DNA from 3 places in the Nitrospirillum amazonense genome. Region 2 is predicted to be linked to each of the others. Evidence: predicted binding sites of a transcription regulator. Region 2 holds the regulator's gene; each other region holds the start of a gene.
What was found. The regulator PhoB, encoded in region 2, activates phosphate uptake and scavenging genes when phosphate is short. The targets are predictions, from matches to a motif close to TNTCATAAAACTGTCA.
Positions count from the first base shown of each region.

Region 1 (4,105 bases), on a different contig from region 2:
TGGGCCGGGTCGAACGGCTTCTCGCCGATGTCGGCGAAGAACTTGCCATTTTTGATCAGGTCGGTCAGGCGGCCTTCGGTGCGGAAGGGCTCACGCGTCACGGTCGGGTAGTAGACCAGCTTGTCGCGCAGCATCTCGCCAATGAACTCGTCATTCGGCAGGTGCTTGGTGATGTCGTCGTAGTAGGCCAGCTCAGCCACGCGGCGCACGGTGTGGGTGACCACCACCTTCTCGAAGCGCTCGTAGACGTCCGGGTCCTTCATCAGGCTCATGAACGGGGCGAGGCCGGTGCCGGAGCCCAGCATATATAGGGTGCGGCCGGGCAGCAGGTTGTCCAGCAGCAGGGTGCCGGTGGCCTTGCGGCCGTACAGCACCTCATCCCCTTCCTGGATGTGTTGCAGGCGGGAGGTCAGCGGGCCGTTCGGCACCTTGATGCTGAAGAATTCCAGGTGCTCTTCATAATTGGTGCTGGCCATGGAATAGGCGCGCATCAGCGGGCGGCCCTCAACTTCCAGGCCCACCATGGTGAATTCGCCGTTGCGGAAGCGGAAGGACGGGTCGCGGGTCAGCCGGAAGCTGAACAGGTTGTCCGTCCAATGATGGACATGGGTGACCTTGCCGGACAGAAACGCGCTCATCCTCGCTATACCCTCTTTCCTGACTCACCGGAAAACTCGCTTTAAGCCGGGGAGAATGGCGGTTCCACGCCCTTCCGCAAATGCGAAAATACACTGCCCTGGATCGCTGCGACTGCATATCTGGTCGAATAGTCCGGTATTACAAGCCAGTCTTGGAAAAAAATTCCCTTCTCCACCGCACGGTGCGGTCAACCAAAGGATGAGGGCGGGAGCGCGACGATGTACCTATCCTAAATGGCCACCCTGTTTGGACAGGGGTTGTTTGCGCTTTCTTTACGGGATGGGCCTCAGAATGCCCTTCCCGATCCTGGGGAGAGGACATGGCCGTGGACACCCACCAATCGATACCGCAGCGCGCCGACGCCGGCACGCTGATCGCCGACATCGCGACCGAGGTCGGCCGCCTGAGCGTCGACATCGCCGATGTGGTCGGCAGCATCCATCAGGTGGACAGCGCCATCGACAGCCAGGGCAAGCAGCTGGCCGGCATCCAGGCGGCGACGCGGGACATCGTCGCCAGCAATCGCGCCATCGCCGGCATGGCCCAGGCGACGCAGGCCGTGGCGGCCGGCGCGCGGCGGGACATCGACACCTCCGCCGGGGAAATCCGCCAGTCGCTGTCCGCCATCGGCGACCTGGTCGCGGCGGTGAACGCCAGCGCGGACGAGTTGGGCGGGCTGGAGGGCGCCATGGGCCGGGTGGCCCGGGTGTCCAGCGACATCAACCGCATCGCGGCCCAGACCAACCTGCTGGCCCTGAACGCCACCATCGAGGCGGCGCGCGCCGGGGAAGCCGGCAAGGGCTTCGCCGTCGTCGCCACCGAGGTGAAGGCCCTGGCCCGCCAGACGGCCGAGGCCACCGCCGAGATCGACGCCACGCTGAAGGCCCTGACCGAGCAGGTGCGCCGCCTGACGGCCCGCATGGCGGCGGGGTCGGAACAGGCGGAACGGGTGGGCCGCAGCACCGCCACCATCGGCCAGGCGGTGGAAACGGTGGGCACGGCCGTGGCCCAGGTGGAGGAGAACGCCACCGCCATCGCCGGCGCCACCGGCGATATAGCCCGGCGCTGCGACGGCTTCCAGGAGACGGTGGACGCGCTGCACCGTGACGCGGCATCGTCCGGCACGGCGCTGAAGACCGCGACCACCCATCTGGACCGCACGCTGGAGCGGGCGGAGGCCATCATGATGCTGACCGCCACCTCCGGCTACGCGACGGAGGACACGCCCTTTATCGACCGGGCGCGCGAGGTGGCGGGCCAGATATCGGCCCGCATGGAACAGGCCCTGGCGGCGGGTGAGTTGACCATGGACGACCTGTTCGACACCGACCTCAAGCCCATCGCCGGCAGCAACCCACAACAATACATGACTCGCTACATCCCCTTCCTGGACGCGGCCGTCACCCCCCTGCACGATCCCGTCCTGGCCATGGACCCGCGCATGGTCTTCTGCGCGCCCACCGACCACAACCGCCTGATCCCCTGCCATAATCCGCAGTTCCGCAAGCCACATGGACCCGACCCGGTGTGGAATGCCGCCAATGGCCGCAACCGGCGCGTCTACACCGACAAGACGGCCACCGCCGTCAGCCGCGGCACCGCCCCCTTCCTGCTGCAGACCTACCGCCGTGACATGGGCGGCGGCGTCTTCGCCCTGATGAAGGACGCCTCCGCCCCCATCTGGGTGCGCGGGCGGCTGTGGGGCGGCCTGCGGGTCTGCTACCGCGCCTGAGGTTGAGGCCAAACCTATCCCTTTTCGCCGGGCTGCAACACCAGCGTCACAAGACTGGCATACCCTGGGATTAGCATGCGGTTAAACGTGCCTGCCCGGGGGGCGGGTGGCGCGCGGCTGCGGTCCCTAAACCCAAGGGGCGCGGCATTCAGGGGGAATGAAGCGACATGGCGAAGGTCTACCGCGTTCTGTTTCTGTGCCAGTTCAACTCCGCCCGCAGCATCATGGCCGAAGCGCTGATGCGCCATTGGGCCGGCGGCCGGTTCGAAGTGTTCAGCGCCGGGTCCGACCCGCTGCCGGAGTGCAACCCCATCGCCCTGGACCTGCTGACCAAGGCCCGCATTCCCACCGAGGGCCTGCATCCCAAGTCGTGGAACGAATTCGCGGGCCCCGACGTGGCGCCCATGGACTTCATCTTCCACACCTGCGACATGAGCGCCAAGGCGGAGGCGCCCCACTGGCCCGGCCACCCGATGATCGCCCACTGGGGCTTCCCCGACCCGCAGGGGTTCAAAGGGTCGGAGGTGGAGCAGCGGGCCTTGTTCAACCTGCTGTTCGGCATGATCGAGCGCCGGGTGCGCATCTTCTGTTCCCTGCCGGAGCAGAGGCTGGCCCGCCTGACGGCCGAGGCGCTGACGGCGATGCACAGCGAAGAGGGTTGGGCGGCGGCCGGCTGAGCCGGCCCTTCCCCAGCCCTCCCGCCCCGTACCGGACGAGTCCCATGATGCCGCCCGACAGCCAGACGCCGGACATGACCTTGCCCCAGCCGCCGAACGGCACCCGCTACGGCATGGTGAACCGGCGCCTGGGCGTGCTGTTCGTCGGGCGGGTCAACGCCGGCCGCAGCATGATGGCGGAGGCGCTGCTGCGTCATCATGCCGGCCATCGATTCGACGCCCACAGCGCGGGCCTGACGCCTGTGGAGCGGCCCAACCCCTACGCCCTGGCCCGCCTGCGGGCGGAGGGCGTCGCGACCGGCGGCCTGACGCCCAAGCCGCTGGAACGCTTCATGGTGCCGGACGCCCCGCCGGTGGACATCGTCATCACGGTCAGCGAGCTGGCGGCGACGGGCATGGCCGGCGCCTGGCCGGGCCAGCCGGTGACCGCGCACTGGGCCCTGCCCGACCCGGACCCCGCCCTGTATCCGGATGCCGACGCGCCTGAGGTACTGGTGGACGCCATCTTCCAGGATTTGCGGCGGCGGATCGATGTGCTGTCCGTCCTGCCCGCCCACTGCCTGCTGGCGCTGAGCCAGTGGCAGGATGAGGACGACGACGGGCTGCGCACCGCCTGATTTCGCAAGACGGAAAAGCCCGCCAGGCGGATAATTAAGCCGCCAATGGATAAAGCATACCCAGAGCGGACGATAATTCAGCCAGGCATAGCAATCGTTGCATTTTTTCCGGAATTCGCGAAAAGCGAGTGCCGTGTTGTGACACCGCTCACTGGCAGCGGCGTGAGGCACTGCCCATAGTCCGCTGCAATAATGAGGGCCCATGGGATCGGACGGATCGGGTGCGGGGGCATCGGATCGCCGGGGACAGGCCATCGTTTAGGAAAGCGCACCGCTGCCGGCTGTAGCCGCCTGCCCCTGGGGCCTCCTCTGGGGTGAGACGGCGCGGAAGGGTTTGCCCTTCGCATCCGGTGGACAGCCATCGCCCGGTTCATGCCGTGGCGGCGCGTTGCCGCGCGTGTGCGATTTCGAGACCGACACCATCGCCCACCCGGCGGGAA
Region 1 is NZ_JARPAF010000001.1:75,876-79,980, reverse strand. It holds gene P5F91_RS00340 (ferredoxin--NADP reductase) at 1-638, opposite strand, end outside; gene P5F91_RS00335 (methyl-accepting chemotaxis protein) at 959-2,371, shown strand; gene P5F91_RS00330 (arsenate reductase ArsC) at 2,539-3,048, shown strand; gene P5F91_RS00325 (arsenate reductase/protein-tyrosine-phosphatase family protein) at 3,093-3,665, shown strand.
Region 1: P5F91_RS00330 (arsenate reductase ArsC) is a predicted target of PhoB. The motif match lies at 2,416-2,431, and genes of this name have one in related genera.

Region 2 (4,105 bases):
GGCGTCAGCGTCGCCTCCAGCGGCCATTCCGCCACCCGCCGCACCAGGGACTGCAACAGGTCGCTGATGCCCATGACGCAGGGACGATCGGGCAGGCCGGCGCTGGCCTCCGGCGTCAGCAATATACCCCAGCCGAACAGCGCGCCGCTGATGGTCAACTTGTGCATCATGCCGGGCGGTATCCACCCGGCCCGCAACGGTGGCAGCATCCAGGACCCATGGGCGGTGCGGATATGGATCAGGCCGTTGGCGATGCAGAACAACTGCCCCCGCCGATGGGCGTGCCAGTCGATCTCCCGCGTGCCCATGTGGGTCCGGTCCTCCGCCGAATGGCTGCCCCAGAAGGTCACGACGGGCGGGCCGTCTGTCCGCTCGCACATCTCCAGGAAGGCTTCCTTGGTCATGGGGGCGGTGTCGTGGGTGTGGCGCATGGGCGTTCCAAAGGGCGGATGGCTGGGCGGGCGGCTGGCGATCGGTTTGGCCGTTTCACATTATTTTTCGTCCGACTGTCGTTATCAAGCTTGTCCTGTTTCACGGTACCGAATCCCCAGTGCGGAGTTTTGGCGGACGGTGACGAGATGGACGGGACGCAGGTGGCGATCATCGGCGCGGGCCTGGGTGGCCTTTGCCTGGCGCAGGCGCTGACGCGCGCTGGAATCGACTGCGTGGTGTATGAACGGGATGCGGGCGTGGACAGCCGCTCCCAGGGCTATCGCCTGCGCATCGACGCGGACGGTGCCGATGCCTTGGCCCGCTGCCTTTCCCCGGCCCTATATGACCTGTTCCGGCGCACCTGCGCCGTGCCCGCTCCCCGCACCCGTTTCCTGGACGGTCGGCTGGTGCCGGTGACCGGCCGGGCGCCGGCGGTATGGAGCGCGGCTGATGACGTTGCCCCCAACCGGGAGGTGGCGGGCGACCTTTGCGCCCATCGCCAGACCCTGCGGGAAATCCTGTTGACCGGCGTGGCGGACCGGGTGCGGTTCGGCGCAGCCTTCCAGGCCGTGGCCGTGGGCGAGGACGGTCGGGCTCACGTCGCCTTCGCCGACGGCACGTCGGTGCGGGCCGGCCTGGTGGTGGCGGCCGATGGCATCAATTCCGCCGTTCGCCGGCAGTTAATGCCTCAGGCGGAACCGCTGGACGTGGGCGCGGTCTGCCTTTACGGCCGCACCACCCTGACATCCCAAGTGCGGGCGGCGGTGGGGGACGACCTCTGCGCCGGTACCAGCGTGGTCTTCGCCGACGGCTATGCCGGCATCGTCGAGCCCATGCTGTTCGACCCCACGGAGGGCGAGCGGGGCGGGCTCAGTCCCGTGGACGACTATCTGTACTGGGCGCTGATTGGCCCCAAGACCCGGTTGATGGGGCGCTTCCCCGATGCCGCGCCGGCGGTGGTGGCGGATCATCTGGCGCGCGACTGGCATCCCCAATTGCGCGGCCTGTTCCGGCATGCCGATCCCAGGGGCATGGCACTGCTGCCGGTGCGCAGTGCGCGGCTGGCCCGCACGTGGCCCTGCTGGGCACTGCCCCCCGTCACCTTCCTGGGCGACTCCATCCATGCCATGAGCCCCGCCGGCGGCTTGGGCGGCAACGTCACGCTGCGCGACGCCGCCGTGCTGGCGGCCAGCCTGTCCCGCATTCCATCGGCCACGGCGGCGGCGCGGGAGTATGAGGCGGAGATGCGCACCCGTGCCGCCCGCGCCATCCACCTCTCGGAAGTGGGCGCCGCAACATTATTCGCGGATGTGTTTTAAGGAGATTGAGGATGAGCCTGTTCGAGATACACGATCTCAGCCGCTTTCCCGTGGTGACGACCCGCCCCGGTACCACCCGGCCTGGCTACGCGCCGCAGTGGGAACGGGAGATGGACGCCCTGCTGGAACGGGGCCTGCCCTTCGTCATCATCATGCGCGATCCCCCGGAGGGGGAGGCGCATGAAGACCGGCGCCTGCGCGGCCTATGGCTGAAGCGCAACCGCGACACCTTGGCGGGATTATGCCGCGCGGTGATCACGGTGGAGCCGAATGCGGTGCGTCGTGCCGCCTTCAAAGCCCAGGCCGTCATGGCGGTCAAGGCCTTCGGCGTGGCGATGGAGGTGGCCGCCACGGCGGATGAGGCGGCGAATCTGGCGACGGCCGCCCTCGCCGCCTGATGCGGGTACCAAGCAGCGGCACGTGGTTTCCCCTCGCGCAGCCGATATGGAAATATCAAGCCGACTTCATGTCCAGGGCGTAGCCGGCCGAGCGCACGGTGCGGATCATGTCCAGCTCGGTGTCCTCGTTCAGGGCCTTGCGCAGGCGGCGGATGTGCACATCGACGGTGCGCGGTTCGACATAGACGTCGTGGCCCCAGACGATGTCCAGCAACTGCTCCCGCGAGAACACGCGGCCCGGGTGCTGCATGAAGTGGCGCAGCAGGCGGAACTCGGTCGGGCCCAGGTGGATGTCGCGGCTGTTGCGGCGCACCCGATGGGCCGCCAGGTCCATGCTGATGTCGCCATAGCGCAGCAATTCCTCGGCCAGCGAGGGCACGGCCCGGCGCAGCACGGCGCGGATGCGGGCCACCAGCTCGGTCGGGCTGAAGGGCTTGGAGATGTAGTCGTCGGCGCCGGAGTTCAGGCCGCGCACCTTGTCCGCCTCCTCACCCCGGGCGGTCAGCATGATGATGGGGATTTCGCGTGTCTTGGGGTTGCGGCGCATCTGGCGGCAGACCTCCAGCCCGCTCATCAGCGGCAGCATCCAGTCCAGCAGCACCAGGTGCGGCGCCTGCTCGTCGGCCAGCAGCAGCGCTTCCTCGCCGTCGCCGGCGGTCAGCACCCGGAAGCCTTCTTTCTCCAGGTTGTAGCTCAGCAGCGTGACGAGGTCGGCTTCGTCCTCGACGATCAGAACCAAGGGCTTCAACGAGGCGTTCATGGGGTGTCCCTAAAACTGGCTGTCCGGGGTCGGGTAAGCGGTGGCAAGTCTAAGTCGTCTATAGGCTCGGGCGTGAGGAACGGCCCGGGGGGAAGGGCTCACAGATCGTCCACGGCGTCGGCGCCGTGCAGGCCGCTGCCGTGCAGGTCGACATCGGCCGTGGGGCCGACGACGAAGCTGGACTGGTCATGCTTGGGCCGGTCGGAGGTCAGCGTCTGGCCCAGCACCAGGAAGTGGATGGTCTCCGCGATGTTGGTCGCGTGGTCGCCCGCCCGCTCCAGATTCTTGGCGATGAACAGCAGGTGGGTGCAAGGGGTGATGTTGCGCGGGTCTTCCATCATATAGGTCAGGACCTCGCGGAACAGGCTGGTGTACAGGTCGTCCAGCTCCTCATCCCGGTTCCAGGCGTCGATGGCCTTGCCCACGTCGCGGTCGATATAGGCGTCCAGCACGTCCTTCAGCATGCTTTCCACCAGCTTGCCCATGCGCGGGATGGCGCTGACGGGCCGCACGGCGGGAAGCTTGGCCAGCGCCATGCTGCGCTTGGCGATGTTGGCGGCATAGTCGCCAGTGCGTTCCAGGTCGGCGGAAATCTTCAGGGCGGCCAGGATTTCGCGCAGGTCGCTGCCCACGGGCTGGCGCAGGGCCAGCATGCGCACGGCCTCCTGCTCGATGCCGCGTTCATAGTCGTCCAGCTGGTGGTCGGCCTGCATCACCCGAGCGGCCAGGTCCACGTCGCGGCGCACCACCGCCTGGACGGCGCCGTCCACCTGGGCCTCGGCCACGCCACCCATCTGGGTGATCAGGTTGGACAGGCGCTGCAGCTGCTGCTCGAACGACTTAACCGTATGCTCGGCCGGCATCTTCTTACCACCCCACCCCCGGCGGTCCTGGCCGGGGCATGAAAAACGGCGGCCGGCGGGACACATCGCCGGTCGGGCAGGGTGGACCATAGCGGCAGGTCGCTATGGAATTGCTACAGATAAGCGACAGTTTTATGACGGCGCATCCGGGCGAGCTGTGCCCTGAAAGCTATGCTACCTCAGTGGCTTATCTCATACGGGGGTAGCGCTACCACGGGTATGGCCGGCGCCGGCCCACCCTCAAGCGGCACCCCGGCCGCCTTCCTGTGACAGATTCGGGGCAGATTGGGGTACGGGCTTTTCCGCCTTCTCCGCCGCCTTTTCCACGCCGGG
Region 2 is NZ_JARPAF010000002.1:554,851-558,955, forward strand. It holds gene P5F91_RS08730 (AraC family transcriptional regulator) at 1-431, opposite strand, end outside; gene P5F91_RS08735 (FAD-dependent oxidoreductase) at 579-1,751, shown strand; gene P5F91_RS08740 (hypothetical protein) at 1,763-2,149, shown strand; gene phoB (phosphate regulon transcriptional regulator PhoB) at 2,205-2,909, opposite strand; gene phoU (phosphate signaling complex protein PhoU) at 3,008-3,772, opposite strand; gene P5F91_RS08755 (ATP-binding protein) at 4,013-4,105, opposite strand, start outside.

Region 3 (4,105 bases), 2.0 Mb from region 2:
GCTCGCCCTTTTCCTGCTGCAGCAGTTCCTCGACATACAGGGAACGGTAGCGGGCGACGACGCCGCGGCTGACCAGGGCATCGGGCGGCAGGCCTGGGTGGTCGCGGCGGATGCGCACGGCCAGGCTGGGGCGCAGGGTGTCCAGGCTGATCAGGTCGCGCTTGGGGCGCAGCTTGCCGGTGACGCCGCAGGCCACGCGCTTGCCACTGGCGGGCGCCGTGCCATCCGACGGCGGGGCGCCGTCCAGTCCGGGCTCTTCCTCCACGCCATCGAGGCCGTCATCGTCGCCGCCCTCGTCGCCCAGGTCGATGTCGGCCAGCTCTTCCGCCTCGGCCGCCAGCTCGGCGGCGATGGCGGCGTCCTGCTGCGCATCCCGCGCCGGCTGCGCCGCGTTCTCATCCTGCGGGTTCATGCCGCCACGCCCCTCATCCATCGCACTCGTCCTCTCAATCCGGCATTACGCCTCAGGCCGTTTTGGCCCAGCATCCGCCGGGGCGCAACCTAAACGCTGACAGGTGTTTCTATAACCGAACTATGACAATTTTCCGCGATCGCCAGAGGGGAAGGTGTGTTCCATCCCGCCGGCCCCCCGTGGACAAGTGTCGCAGGTAAAGAAAAACCCCGCCAGCGGACCGGCGGGGTTTCCCTTGTACAGGATATCTCCCCGAAGGGGACAAACCTTGGAACGTGAACTGGCCTTAGAACGTGAACTGGACGCGGCCGCCCAGGGACTGCCAGTTGTCGCCCACCTGGGTGTTGTTGGTGGCCGACGAGTACTTCTTCAGGTCGATGAACTGGTAGTCCAGCATGAAGCGGACGTTGCTGGTCATGTACCAGTTCAGGCCCAGGGTCCACACTTCCTGCTGGCCGCCGCGCACGCGGTTGGCGGTGTTGGTGGCCCAGGTGTCGGAGTTCAAGTTCAGGAAGCTGTAGCGCGCCACGGCTTCCCAGGTGCCCCACTGGCCGGCACCGGGGTTCAGGGGCTTGTCCACCGTCGGGGCGCTGAAGGCGCCCTGGTTGGCGACGTAATTGCGCTTCTGGCCGGTCAGGACCCAGCCGGCTTCGGCGTAGTAGCCGAAGAAGCTCGGGTCGTTGGTGGCCGTGGACAGCACCTTACGACGCGTCACGTCGATCTGGTAGCCTTCGCCCTGGGCCCAGAAGCTGTCGTAACGGACAGCGGCTTCACCGCCGTAGATGGCGACGCTGTTGGCGTTGATGTTGCCGGTGTTCAGGATGGCGCCCAGGCCGCCGTAGCGGTTTTCCGGACGCTCGGACAGGGCCAGCACGTGCGAACCGGCGGCGTTCACGCCGTTGGTCTGCGGCGGGGCGTACATGTAGCCGACATCGGCGCCGACATGGACGATGGTGTGCTCATCGTTGATCGGACGGAAGGCGGCGCGGGCGAAGGCGGCCTTCTGGTCGTCGGCGACACCGGTCACGGCACTGGACGTGACCGAGGCGGTCGCGCCGCCGGTGCTGGTCAGCACGGTGGTGCTGCCGAACGGGCTGGTGTTGACGTTGGCGCCGGTCAGGTAGACGTCGGCGAAATAGTTGTCGCCGAAGGTGCGCACGCCGGCCGACAGGCGGCCTTCGCTGGCGATCAGGCCGGTGACGACGTTGGTGATGCCGGGACGCTCCAGCAGGCCGATGTCGTTGGAGCTGATGCTGTCTTCGAAGGTGATGGCCGGCTGCATGGCGCCGACGTCGATCAGCCAGCCCTTGTAGCCGGTGTAGGTCAGCTGCGCGGTCTGCAGGCGGCCGGACTGGTTGAAGCGGCCCGGGAAGTCGGCCGTCACGTTGTAGGTGAAGTCGTTGAAGGCCTTGCCGGCGAAGCCGATGTAGGCGCGACGGAAGTTGAAGCCGTCGGTGATGTCCTTGTTGGCCCGGTTGTCGGGGTTCTTGGCATCCTGGAAGTTGTAACCGTAATCCAGGTGGATGCGGCCGACGGGCTGGAAGCTGAACGCCTTGTCCGCGGACGTGAAGGTCGGCACGCCGTTGGGGAAGGTGATGCTGGGCAGGTTCGCCGTGGCGGCGGTGGCCGAGGTGGCAGCCTTCTCGGCGGCGGCCTTGGACTCAGCGGCGGCCTTGTTGGCGGCGTCGGTCTGGGCCGAGATCGCCTGCAACTGCGCCTGCAGCGCCTGGATCTGCTTGTTCAGGGCGTCGATCTGCGCCTGGGTGGCCAGCGGGGTGGCGGCGGCGGCGGCGGTGGCGGAGGCGGCGTTCGACTTCTTGGTCTCTGCAGCGGAGGCGCCGGCGGCGGCGAAAGCCACGCCCAGCACCGTGCCAGCGAGCAACACGGTCTTCAGGTTCATTCCTAGATTCTCCCATCATCCGGTCTACGGCATGCCGCCCAATCCCGGGTTTCGGGGCCGACGTCACGCGTTTGGAGCGTTTGGGCTGCGGCCCTAACGAAGCGCTCGGTAGCAATATAGCATGACAGCGAGACTGCTAAAGGTTGACAGATTTATGAAAGGGGCTAGCTGTGGCGCCGCTGCAACAGTTTCGAGTCGGGCGTTTTAGGGGGCTTAAAGTAAGGCGGGGCAACAAATCCGGGACTACAGCAGTAGAGTTCGGACGGGCCCGGCGGGCTGAAAAAAGAGGGTGGGCGGATCGACTGCATCTATAGTGTTGTGAATAGGGCGCACCCCGGGGCCTGCTTATGACCACCAAGGGGATGCCGTTGCGGCGCAGAAAAAACGGCGGCGGGCTGCGCCTTCGCCGACACTTGAAAAGAAATTGAGAATCGGCGTTGACTCATAGAGTGCCGCCAGGTTGTGGCTGGTGTTGCAGCGGCACGCCAGCGCTGCCGGCCGGTACGGGGCGTGAACGAGGGGCGGCCCTGCGACAAAACGCCCACGGTTTCATAAAACTGTAACAAACTCGTCACCAAAGGTTCAGGACCCGGAATCTAGGGTCCGCCCGTCGAGACGGGATCAGGAAGCGGTCGCGGGGGCTTGCCCCTGGGCGGATCGGCCGAGGCCCCGAGACGGTCGACTAAGACGTTCCAACCCGTGGGGGAATCCCGTGAACTTTCAACCGAAGAACCTGCTGAAGGGCATGGTTGCCGCCGCGGCCGCGGTGGTGATGGTGGGCGCCGCCCAGGCTGCCGACATCAGCGGCGCCGGCGCCACCTTCCCGTACCCCATCTACGCCAAGTGGGCCGAGGCCTATAAGGCCAAGACCGGCGTGGGCCTGAACTACCAGTCCATCGGTTCCGGCGGCGGCATCAAGCAGATCAAGGCGAAGACGGTCACGTTCGGCGCCTCCGACATGCCCCTGAAGGCTGAAGAGCTGAAGGAAGCGGGCCTGCAGCAGTTCCCGATGATCATGGGCGGCGTCGTCCCGGTCGTGAACGTGAAGGGCATCGCCCCCGGCCAGATCCAGCTGGACGGCCCGACCATCGCCAAGATCTACCTGGGCCAGATCGCCTCGTGGAACGACCCGGCCATCAAGGCGCAGAACCCCGGCCTGAACCTGCCCAACACCTCCATCGTCCCGGTGTACCGTTCCGACGGGTCGGGCACGAACTTCCTGTGGACCACCTACCTGTCCAAGGAAGACAAGGAATTCGCCGAGCGCGTCGGCGCCAACACGTCGGTGCAGTGGGCCGCCGGCCTGGGCGCCAAGGGCAATGAAGGCGTCGCCAACATGGTGAAGCTGACCGACGGCGCCATCGGCTACGTCGAGTACGCCTACGCCAAGCAGAACAGCCTGACCTTCACCAAGCTGAAGAACAAGGACGGCAAGGTCGTCAGCCCGGAGATCAAGGCCTTCCAGGCCGCCGCCGCCGGTGCCGACTGGGCCAACGCCCCGGGCTTCTACCTGGTGCTGGTCGATCAGCCCGGTGCCGACAGCTGGCCGATCACCGGCGCCAGCTTCATCCTGGTCTACAGCCAGCCGCAGGACGGCGCCGCCGTCGCCGAGGCGCTGAAGTTCTTCGACTGGGCCTACAACAACGGCCAGGCCGCCGCCGAGCAGCTGGACTACGTCCCGATGCCGGCCGCCGTGATCGCCCAGGTCGAGAAGTCCTGGGGCACGGTGAAGACCGCCGACGGCAAGCCCGTCTGGTCGAAGTAAGAGTGCTCGGGTAAAAGGAAGCGCCCGC
Region 3 is NZ_JARPAF010000002.1:2,600,393-2,604,497, reverse strand. It holds gene P5F91_RS17985 (DUF1003 domain-containing protein) at 1-433, opposite strand, end outside; gene P5F91_RS17980 (OprO/OprP family phosphate-selective porin) at 699-2,312, opposite strand; gene pstS (phosphate ABC transporter substrate-binding protein PstS) at 3,025-4,077, shown strand.
Region 3: P5F91_RS17980 (OprO/OprP family phosphate-selective porin) is a predicted target of PhoB. The motif match lies at 2,457-2,472, and genes of this name have one in related genera.